Regions from separate parts of the Kitasatospora sp. NPDC004272 genome, predicted to be linked through region 3. Evidence: riboswitches for the same ligand, from Rfam matches in the RefSeq annotation. Region 3 holds a riboswitch; each other region holds the start of a gene.
What was found. Region 3 has a riboswitch for cyclic di-AMP ahead of ACWEO5_RS06970 (M23 family metallopeptidase). Riboswitches for the same ligand answer to the same signal wherever they lie in the genome.

Region 1: linked by a shared signal. The riboswitch ahead of ACWEO5_RS29475 (transglycosylase family protein) and the one ahead of ACWEO5_RS06970 (M23 family metallopeptidase) in region 3 are both predicted to bind cyclic di-AMP.
Region 2: linked by a shared signal. The riboswitch ahead of ACWEO5_RS31635 (transglycosylase family protein) and the one ahead of ACWEO5_RS06970 (M23 family metallopeptidase) in region 3 are both predicted to bind cyclic di-AMP.

What each region holds. Positions count from the first base shown of each region.
Region 1 covers NZ_JBSGET010000122.1:10,914-14,178, reverse strand. Annotated here, with positions in the region: gene ACWEO5_RS29480 (cytochrome P450 family protein) at 1-973, shown strand, start outside; cyclic di-AMP (ydaO/yuaA leader) riboswitch at 1,226-1,404, shown strand; gene ACWEO5_RS29475 (transglycosylase family protein) at 1,408-2,124, shown strand; gene eno (phosphopyruvate hydratase) at 2,427-3,265, shown strand, end outside.
Region 2 covers NZ_JBSGET010000142.1:11,487-14,751, reverse strand. Annotated here, with positions in the region: gene ACWEO5_RS31640 (MFS transporter) at 1-579, opposite strand, end outside; cyclic di-AMP (ydaO/yuaA leader) riboswitch at 1,085-1,248, shown strand; gene ACWEO5_RS31635 (transglycosylase family protein) at 1,252-2,481, shown strand; gene ACWEO5_RS31630 (CapA family protein) at 2,503-3,265, opposite strand, start outside.
Region 3 covers NZ_JBSGET010000014.1:22,482-25,746, forward strand. Annotated here, with positions in the region: gene ACWEO5_RS06965 (SDR family oxidoreductase) at 1-223, shown strand, start outside; gene ACWEO5_RS06970 (M23 family metallopeptidase) at 299-1,102, opposite strand; cyclic di-AMP (ydaO/yuaA leader) riboswitch at 1,113-1,275, opposite strand; gene ACWEO5_RS06975 (YiaA/YiaB family inner membrane protein) at 1,502-1,792, shown strand; gene ACWEO5_RS06980 (alpha/beta fold hydrolase) at 1,954-2,817, shown strand; gene ACWEO5_RS06985 (TetR/AcrR family transcriptional regulator) at 2,817-3,265, shown strand, end outside.

The sequences.
Region 1 (3,265 bases), on a different contig from region 3:
GACCCACCTGCTGAACATCGACCCGCCGGACCACACCCGGCTGCGCCGGCTGGTCTCCAAGGCGTTCACCCCGCGCCGGGTGGCCGAGTTCGAACCGCGGGTGCGGGAGATCACCGACCGGCTGATCGACTCCTTCGCCGGCCGCGGCGAGGCCGACCTGATCCACGAGTTCGCCTTCCCGCTCCCCATCTACGCGATCTGCGACCTGCTCGGCGTCCCGGCCGAGGACCAGGACGACCTGCGCGACTGGGCCGGGATGATGATCCGTCACACGGGCGGTAAGAGGGGAGGGGTGGGCCGGGCCGTCAAGCAGATCCGCGGCTACCTGGCCGACCTGATCCACCGCAAGCGCGCCGACCTGGGCGACGACCTGATCTCCGGCCTGATCCGGGCCGGTGACCACGGCGAGCACCTCACCGAGAACGAGGCCGCGGCGATGGCCTTCATCTTGCTCTTCGCCGGGTTCGAGACCACCATCAACCTCATCGGCAATGGCATGTACGCGCTGCTGCGCAACCCGGACCAGCGCACCCTGCTCCAGGAGTCGCTGGGGCGCGGCGAGTCCGGCTTGCTGGAGACCGGCGTCGAGGAACTGCTGCGCTACGACGGCCCGGTGGAGCTGGCCACCTGGCGGTTCGCCACCGCACCGCTGACCATCGGCGGGGTGGACGTCCCGGTCGGCGACCCGGTGCTGGTGGTGCTGGCCGCGGCGGACCGCGACCCGGCCCGGTTCTCCGCCGAGAACACCCTCGACCTGGCCCGCTCGGACAACCCGCACCTGGGTTTCGGTCACGGCATCCACTACTGCATCGGCGCCCCGCTGGCCCGGCTTGAGGGACAGCGCGCGATCGGCAGCCTACTGACCAGGCTTCCGGACGTTCGGTTGGCGGCCGATCCGGCCGAGCTGCGCTGGCGGGGCGGGCTGATCATGCGCGGTCTGCGCGACCTCCCGGTCTCCTTCACACCCCGCTGACGCCGTTTCAGCACCCGCGACACGCCGCCGCGCAGGGCCGACGACACGCCGGGGCGGGGGCGCGCGTCGCACGCCTGCTCGGAATCAATCCGGACATACCGGGATCGTTCGTGTACGTGGAACGAAGATCCGTGATTTCGGCGTGATCATGGTGATATGAGCTTGTGATTGCTCGTCAGCTTTGCCTACTCTCCGACATGCCCGCAGCTGCGGGCCCCGATCGCGGCACGCCGAGTCCTGTCCGCCGCGTCCTCGGGCCACCTACCAGGTACCGGACAGGAGCGGGGGAACCAGTGTGAACGCCGTAGTCCCAACGGCTTGGGGTGAAGCCGCCGAGCAGCGGGCGCAACCGCGTCCGGAGCGTCCGGCGGCCGGGCCAGCCTCCCGGTCCGAACCCGACAGCTCACCTCGCAGGCGTGCGGAGAGGAAGTCCCGTGCTGTTCTCCAACGCTGCTCGTCACCGCCGTAGTACCAAGGCCGAGAAGGTCATCGCCGCCGCCGGCGTGGCCTCGGTCGGCCTGGCCCTGCCACTGCTCGCCGCCACCGGAGCGGCAGCCGCCCCCGTCGACACCTGGGACCGCGTGGCCCAGTGCGAGAGCGGCGGCGACTGGAACATCAACACCGGCAACGGTTTCTACGGCGGCCTGCAGTTCACCTCCTCCACCTGGCGCGCCTTCGGCGGCGGCCAGTACGCGGCCCGCGCCGACCAGGCCAGCCGCGCCCAGCAGATCGCGGTGGCCGAGCGGGTGCTCGCCGCCCAGGGCCCCGGCGCCTGGCCGGTCTGCTCCAAGCGGGCCGGCCTCGCCAAGGGCGGCGCGCCCGCCGACACCTCCGCGGACACCGCCTCGCGCTCCCAGGAGCGCCCGACCGCGCCCCAGCAGCCGAAGAGCTCGCCGTCGAAGAAGCCCGCGAAGCCCGCTGCCCCCGCCGAGCCCGCCGCCCCCGCCGAGCCGCCGGCGGCCCCGCAGAACGGCGCCGCCCCGCAGGACGCGCCCGCCGGCGGTTACACCGTCCAGGGCGGCGACACGCTCTCCGGCATCGCCGCCGCGCAGCACGTGTCCGGCGGCTGGGAGCGGATCTACCAGGCCAACCACGAGCTGATCGGTGCCGACCCCGACCTGATCCTGCCCGGTCAGGTGCTCTCCCTCTGACCCCGGTCCGGTTCCGGTCCGACCCCGGTCCCGGCATGTGGGACGCGCCGGTCCGGCGGCCTGACGAGGCCCCGCCGCCGCCCTGACGAGGGCCGCGTCCCCTGGCCGCCCGTCCGCTCCCGGCGCGCGCCGAGCAGTTCGCGCCGCCGGGGGCGGCGGAGCGGCCGTCAAACAGGTGAACTACCGGTGAGTAGCCGGGCCACACCGTGAGACGGGGCCCGGCCGGGCGTGGCCGCACGGCGCTGTGCGGCTAGGCTCTGGTCGTAACGACCACACATCCGCTTCCGCTAGGAGATGCACTCGTGCCGTCCATTGATGTCGTCGTAGCCCGTGAGATCCTCGACTCCCGCGGCAACCCCACGGTCGAGGTCGAGGTCGGTCTCGACGACGGCAGCACCGGTCGCGCGGCCGTCCCGTCGGGTGCCTCCACCGGTGCCTTCGAGGCCCTGGAGCTCCGTGACGGCGACAAGAGCCGCTACTTCGGCAAGGGCGTCGAGAAGGCCGTCCTCGCCGTGATCGAGCAGATCGGCCCCGAGCTGGTCGGCTACGACGCCACCGAGCAGCGCCTCATCGACCAGGCCATGCTCGACCTGGACGCCACCCCGGACAAGTCCTCGCTCGGCGCCAACGCCATCCTGGGCGTCTCCCTCGCCGTGGCGCACGCCGCCTCCGAGGCCAGCGACCTGCCGCTGTTCCGCTACCTGGGCGGCCCGAACGCCCACGTGCTGCCCGTCCCGATGATGAACATCCTCAACGGCGGCTCGCACGCGGACTCCAACGTCGACATCCAGGAGTTCATGATCGCCCCGATCGGCGCGGAGTCCTTCTCCGAGGCCGTCCGCTGGGGCGTCGAGGTCTACCACACCCTCAAGGGCGTGCTGAAGGAGCGCGGGCTCTCCACCGGCCTGGGCGACGAGGGCGGCTTCGCCCCGAACCTGGACTCCAACCGCGAGGCCCTCGACCTCATCACCGAGGCGATCAAGAAGGCCGGCTACACCCCGGGCAAGGACGTCGCGCTCGCCCTGGACGTCGCCGCCTCCGAGTTCTTCAAGGACGGCGCCTACCAGTTCGAGGGCAAGGCGCTCTCCTCCGCCGACCTGATCGCGTACTACGCCGAGCTGGTCGCCGACTACCCGCTGGT
Region 2 (3,265 bases), on a different contig from region 3:
CCCCAGCCGGGCCAGCACGGCGGCGCTGGCGGCGAAACTCGCGGCGTCCACCGCCAGCGCACCGCCGGGCCCGACCGCCGCGATCAGCACCCCGGCCAGCGCGGGTCCGACCACCAGCGACGTCGATTGCACGAACCCGCGCAGCGCGTTCGCCTCGCGCAGCCGGTCGGCGGGGACGAGCAGGGGCAGCAGCCCGGTGGAGGCCGGGAGGAAGAAGGCGTCCGCGACGCCGAACAGCGCCATCAGCAGCGCCAGCGTCCCGACCCGGGCGGTGCCGGTGAGCAGCAGCACGGCGGCGGCCGCCTGGACGGCGCAGCGCACCAGGTCGGAGGCCAGCATGATGCGCTGCCGCGGTATCCGGTCCGCCCAGACGCCCCCGGCCAGTGTGAACACCAGCAGCGGGAGCAGCCCGGCAGCCGTGACCAGGCCGACGTCCGCGGCCGAGCCGCCGATCGCCAGCACCGCGAAGGGCAGCGCCACGAACGAGACCCGGTCCCCCAGGACCGACAGCGACTGCCCGACGAACAGCCGGGCGAACTGGCGCTCGGTGCGGAGCACTTCGGGGATCGGAACGCGCACGGGACCTCCTCGACGAATCCGGCGCTCCCGGCCCACCCGACGGACCCGACGAGCCCGACGGACCGGAGCAGCGCACCCGCCGCACGGGACGGCGAGCAGGGCGATCGTAGGAAGCCCGCGCACCCCCTGTCGCGTGATTTATCCGCAACACGGACAATGCCCCGATTTCACCGAACTTCCTTACCCTGCAAGCGACTTGTCACCAATTGCCTGCCTCTGTCACCCAACCGGTGCGTCGGCCTTCCCCGTTCGCCTTCCCCCCAATCCCAGCGATCGGCCACACTTCTCCAGCCGGTCCGTCGACCTCCCGCCCCCGGCCGACTCCGCCTCCGGCCCGAGACATCGTCAACAGGTCGTCCACTCACCACGCGGGAACCGGCGTGACGAAGGCGTGATCCGGGCGCGACGCGCTTGTGATTGCCGCGTTCGAGTGAATAGGCTCCTCCCAGCCCGCACCACCGGGCCCCGCGCGCGAGAACGCCGAGCCCTGTCCGCCGCGCCGTCGGGTCGACCACCACCACCCTTGGACAGGGGCGGGGGAACCACGATTGTTGCCGTCCCCCACGGCTAGGGGTGAAGCCGTCCGCACCGGGTGACCGGACGCGGCGGCCGGGCCTCCCTCCCGGTCCGAACCCGACAGCTCACCTCGCAGGCGTGCGGAGAGGATCTCGCATGCTCTTCACGGGTTCGGGACGTCACCGTCGGCAGGGTCCGGCGGAGAAGGCAGCCGAGCGCGCGATCGCGGTGGCCGGCGTGGCCGGCGTCGGCATCGCCCTGCCGCTGCTCGCCGTGACCGGCGCGCACGCCGCCCCCAGCGCGGTCTGGGACCGGGTCGCCGAGTGCGAAAGCGGAGGGAACTGGGGCTCCGACGCGGGCAACGGCCTCTACGGCGGCCTGCAGATCAACGCCCAGCGCTGGACGGACTACGGCGGCACCCAGTTCGCCCCGCTGCCGAACGGGGCCACCCGCAGCCAGCAGATCGCCGTCGCCGAACGCATCCTGGCCACCGAGGGCCCCTCGCCCTGGTCCTCGTGCGTGGACGAGGCGGGCCTGAGCACCGCCACCGCGCCGGGCGTCGTCGACGACAACGACTCGGCCGACGAGACGGGTTCGCTGCGCGGCGCCCGCGGCATCGCGGCGGTCAACGCCGCCCCGGACGGCAGCACCGTCCCGAGCGGGAACACCGCGCCGGTGTTCTCCGGCCTGCCCGGCTACGACCCGGTCTCGCACGTGTACTGGTACGAGAAGAACGGCGCCTGGTTCTGGACCAGCCACCAGAGCCTGTACGAGCGTTACCTGCAGCTGACGCACCCCCAGCCGCAGCCGAGCGCCCCCGCCCCGACCGGCCCCGCCCCGGACGCCCCGGCCACGGACGCCCCGACCGCGCCGGGCACCCCGTCGGCCGCCCCCGGCACCCCGCTGCCGCCCACCGACCCGACCGCCACGCCCGGCCCGGGCACGCCCACCGACGGCAGCAACGGGAACGGGAACGGCGGCAACGGGACCGGCCTGGTCCCCACCCTCCCGGTCACCCCGTCGCCCAGCCCGTCCGGCAGCGCCGACTCCTCCGGCACCACCGGCACCACCCCCGCCCCCTCGCCCACCGGCAGCACGGCGGCCCCGGACGCGTCCGCCGCGTCGGCAACCCCGGCTCCGGACCCGGCCGCACCGACGGCTCCGGACCCGGCCGCGTCGACCGCCCCGGATCCGGCCGCACCGGCGGCCCCGGCGGCGGCCGCGTCCGCGCAGCCGTACACCGTCACCACCGGCGACACCCTGGCCGCCATCGCCCGCGAGCACGCGCTGGGCGGTGGCTGGTCCGAGCTCTACAGGTCCAACCAGCAGGTGGTCGGCGAGAACCCGGACCTGATCCGTCCGGGCCAGGTGCTCGACCTGGGCTGACCGACTCCGGGCCGGCCGCCGTCACTTCGGGACGGCGGCCAGCCCGGTGCAGCCGCGCAGGCCGTCGCGGCGCTGCTGGGCGGCCTTCGCGGCGTTCCCGCTCTGCGGGACGGGCACGCCCCGGCCGTCGATGTGGGCGGGGGTGAAGGTCTCGCCGGTGACGCGGCCGTCGGCGGTGACGGTGAGCGTGGTGACGCCGGTCTCGTCGGAGGCGGTGTAGTTCGAGGTGCCGTACCAGAGGAAGTTGCCGAAGCCGTACGCCACGTAGGTCTTGCCGAGCATGCCCGCGCCGAGCATGGTGTGGGCGTGGGTGCCGACCACGGCGGTCGCCCCGGCGTCGGCGAGCTTCTTGGCGAGGGCGCTCTGCGCGCGGGTCGGGCAGGCCACGCCCTCGTCGCCCCAGTGCAGGTAGACCAGGACCACCGGTGCCTGCGCCTTCGCCGCGGTGACGGCGCGCAGCAGCGCGGTCTCGTCGAGGGCGGAGGCGATGCCCGGCTTGTGGGCGCCGGCCCGCCACTTCTGGTTGGTGATCTCGTTGACCTGGCTGGCCCCCAGCACGGCGACCTTCACGCCGCGCACGGTGGCGACGTACGGGGCGTACGCCTCCTCGGCGTCCTTGCCGATGCCGACCACCGGGATCGGGGAGGCGGCCTTGGCGGCGAGGGTGTCGGCGAGGCCGTCGGGGCCGAAGTCGACGGCGTGGTTGTTGGCCTGGGAGACCACGTCGACACCGGCGTCCTTGAGCGCGTCGAGCGCCTTGGGGGTGGTGCGGAAGGTGTAGGTC
Region 3 (3,265 bases):
CAAGCGGGTCCGGGTCTCGGCGATCGAGCCCGGCATCGTCGACACCGAGCTCCAGTCGCACGTCACCGACCGGGGCGCGCTCGCCTGGCTGGACGGTTCCAAGGAGGCGATGGAGTGGCTCACCCCCGGCGACATCGCCAGGACGGTCGGCTTCCTGGCCGCCCTGCCGCCGCGCGTCAACCTCCAGCAGGTCACCGTGATGCCGACCGGCCAGGCGAGCTGAGGGCGCGGCGGTCGCGCCGCGACCAGCCGGGGCCGCGGCCCCGGGGTCAGCGGCCCCGGCGGTCGCGGCCGCCGGTCACGGCTGGAGGCCGAGGTGGCGGAGCCAGGGCAGCGGGTCGACCGGGGAGCCGTCGGCGAGGCGGACCTCCAGGTGGAGGTGCGGGGTGGTGGCGCTGCCGGTGGAGCCGACGGTGCCGAGGAGGGTGCCGGGCGCGGCCTGGCCGGGGGCGGCGGTGATCCGGGCGAGGTGGCAGTACCAGAGCTCGGTGCCGTCGGGGAGGGTCTGGACGACGCGGTAGCCGTAGGTGCCGGACCAGCCCGCGGCGGTGACGGCGCCGGCGGTGACGGCGGTGACGGGGGTGCCGGTGCGGGCGGCGAAGTCCAGCCCGTTGTGCAGGTGCGCCCAGTGCAGGCCGGCCTGCGAGAACCCGTCGCCCAGCCGGTAGCCGGTGAGCGGGAGGGCGGGCGCGGAGCGGTCGGTGCCGGGTGCGGCGGCCGTCGTGGTCGTCCCGGCCCGCCGGTCGGCGCGCTTGGCCTCGGCGTCCTGCGCGGCGGCCAGCCGGGCGGACTCCTCGGCGTCGGTGCGCTGTCCGTCGGCCTGCTGCAGGATGCGGGCGGCGAGGGCGAGTCCGGGGTCGGCGGCGAGCAGGTCGTCGGAGACCTCGTCGGCGGCGGTGACGGGGGCCGGGGCGGGCGCGGGGGCGGCCTGGGCGGGAGCGGCGGCGAGACCGGTGGCGCCGAGCGCGGCGGTCATCGCGGTGACGCCCAGCAGGGGCGCGCCGGTGCGGGCCTGGCGGGGGAGCCGGTGCCGGACGGGCTCGGCCTCGACCGGGTGGTCGAGCAGCTGGGTGCCGGTGCTCTCGGTGTAGGTCGACGCCACTGGGGCGCGCTCCTTCCTTCCCTGCCGCCGACCGGGTTAGCTGACGGGTTCGGAGGTGGAAGGTCTCCTACGGTCGGGCCCAGGGCCGTCCCGATTCACCCCGGTGGAACGTGGTTCCCCGGCTCCTGGACCTGCCGCGGGGCAGGACCGGATGGATTAGGCGTGGCGCACGGTGCCGCATGGTTACGGCGTTGCCGACCGCGCTGCGTTATCAAACGTTAATCCTATGGACCCCATGATTCCAAGCGCCCTCCTGGGTGCAGTGAAAGTTTCCTGACGCCCTATGGGCGATTTGTGACGGTTCGTCGATGTACCCGGATCCGGCCATGACGGACCGTGACGGAGCAGTTGAGTATCCGTACTCACGACCTGCCCGCGCCCCGGCGGGACCCTGGCCCCATGACCGCTCCCGTACCCCGCCGCACCACGTCCGCCTACTACCTGCAGGCCGTCGCGTCCTTCGCGTTCGCGACCGCCGCCCTGGCCCTGGGGGTCGCCTACCTCCCGGTCAGCGCGTGGATGCGCGCCTTCCTCGCCGTCGGCCTGCTCTACCAGGTCACCTCCGCGTTCACACTGGCCAAGGTGGTCCGGGACCGCCAGGAGGAGGGCGCGATCACCAGCCGGGTCGACCAGGCCCGGCTGGAGAAACTGCTCTCCGAGCACGACCCGTTCCGGGCCGACGGGATCTGAGCCGGACGGGGTCCGGGACGGACGGGGTCCGGAGCGCGCCCGTCGGCGGGCGCACCCGCCGGGCTTGACGGCTAAGGCTATTAGCCTTAGCTTTATGGCTATTGGCAGGAGCCGGGCGCGGAGCCCGGAGCGCCGGACGACGCCCGCCCAGGAGGCCCGCGATGAACAGCACCCTCGGCACCACCACCCGGTACCTCGACGTCCCCGGCGGCCGGATCGCCTTCGACGACGCCACCGGCCCCGGCACCCCGGTCGTCCTGCTGCCCGGCATGCTCGACCGGCGGACCGTCTACCGCTTCCTCGCCCCGCTGCTGGGGGCCGCCGGGCACCGGGTGGTCACCATGGACCTGCGCGGCATGGGCGAGTCCTCCACCGGTTTCACCGACCACACCCCGGCGGCGATCGCGGACGACCTGGTGGCCCTGCTGGAGCACCTGGACCTGCGCGGCGCCGTCCTGGTGGGCAGCTCGTACACCGGCGCCACCGTGGTGCGGGCCGCGGCGCTCGCCCCCGAGCGGACCGGCGGGGTGGTGCTGGTCGACGCCTTCATCGAGAACCTGCCGCTGAACGCCTTCCAGAAGGCGCTGTTCGGCCTGGCCGCCCCGCTGGTCAGCGCCTTCCCGGGCCTGTGGGGCTCGATGCAGAAGTTCTACTACCCGGCCGCCGCCCGGCCCGCCGACTTCGAGGACTACCGGGCCGGCCTGGCCGCGATGCTCCGCGAGCCGGCCCGCAAGACGGCGCTGCGCGGCTACCTGAAGGGCGACTCGGCGCCGGTCGGCTGGTGCGCGGCGGTCGACGTACCCGCGCTGGTGCTGATGGGCGAGCGGGATCCCGACTTCCCGGACCCGGAGCTGGTCGCCGACCGGCAGGCCGCCGCGCTGCGCGGCCGCAAGGTGATGATCGCCGGCGCCGGCCACTACCCGATGGCCGGCCGCCCGCAGGCCGTCGCCGACGCCCTGCTGCCCTTCCTCGCCGAGCTCGACGGCCCGGCCGGACCGACCGACGAGAACGGGACCGCCCGCTGATGCCCCGCGCCGGACTCTCCACCGCCGCCGTGGTGGACCACGCCCTGGAACTGATCGACGAGCGCGGCGCCGAGGCGCTGACCCTGGCCGCGGTCGCCGCCAGGGCCGGGGTGGCCACCCCGTCGCTGTACAAGCACGTGGCCGGCGGCCTGCCCGAACTGCGCCGCCTGGTCGCCGTCCGCACCACCGGGGAGCTGGCCGACCACCTGGCCGCCGCCGTCCTCGGGCACTCCCGGGACGGCGCGGTCCGCGCCCTGCTGGGCGCCTACGCCGGGTACGCCCTGGCGCACCCGCGGCGGTACGCGGCGCTGCCGCAGGTGCCGGACCCGGATCCGGGCCCGGAGCTGGCCGAGGCCGCCGAGCGGCTGGTGGGGGTGCTGTTCGCGGTGCTGCGCGGCTACGGGCTGGAGGGCTCGGAGGCGGTGCACGCCGTGCGGACGCTGCGGGC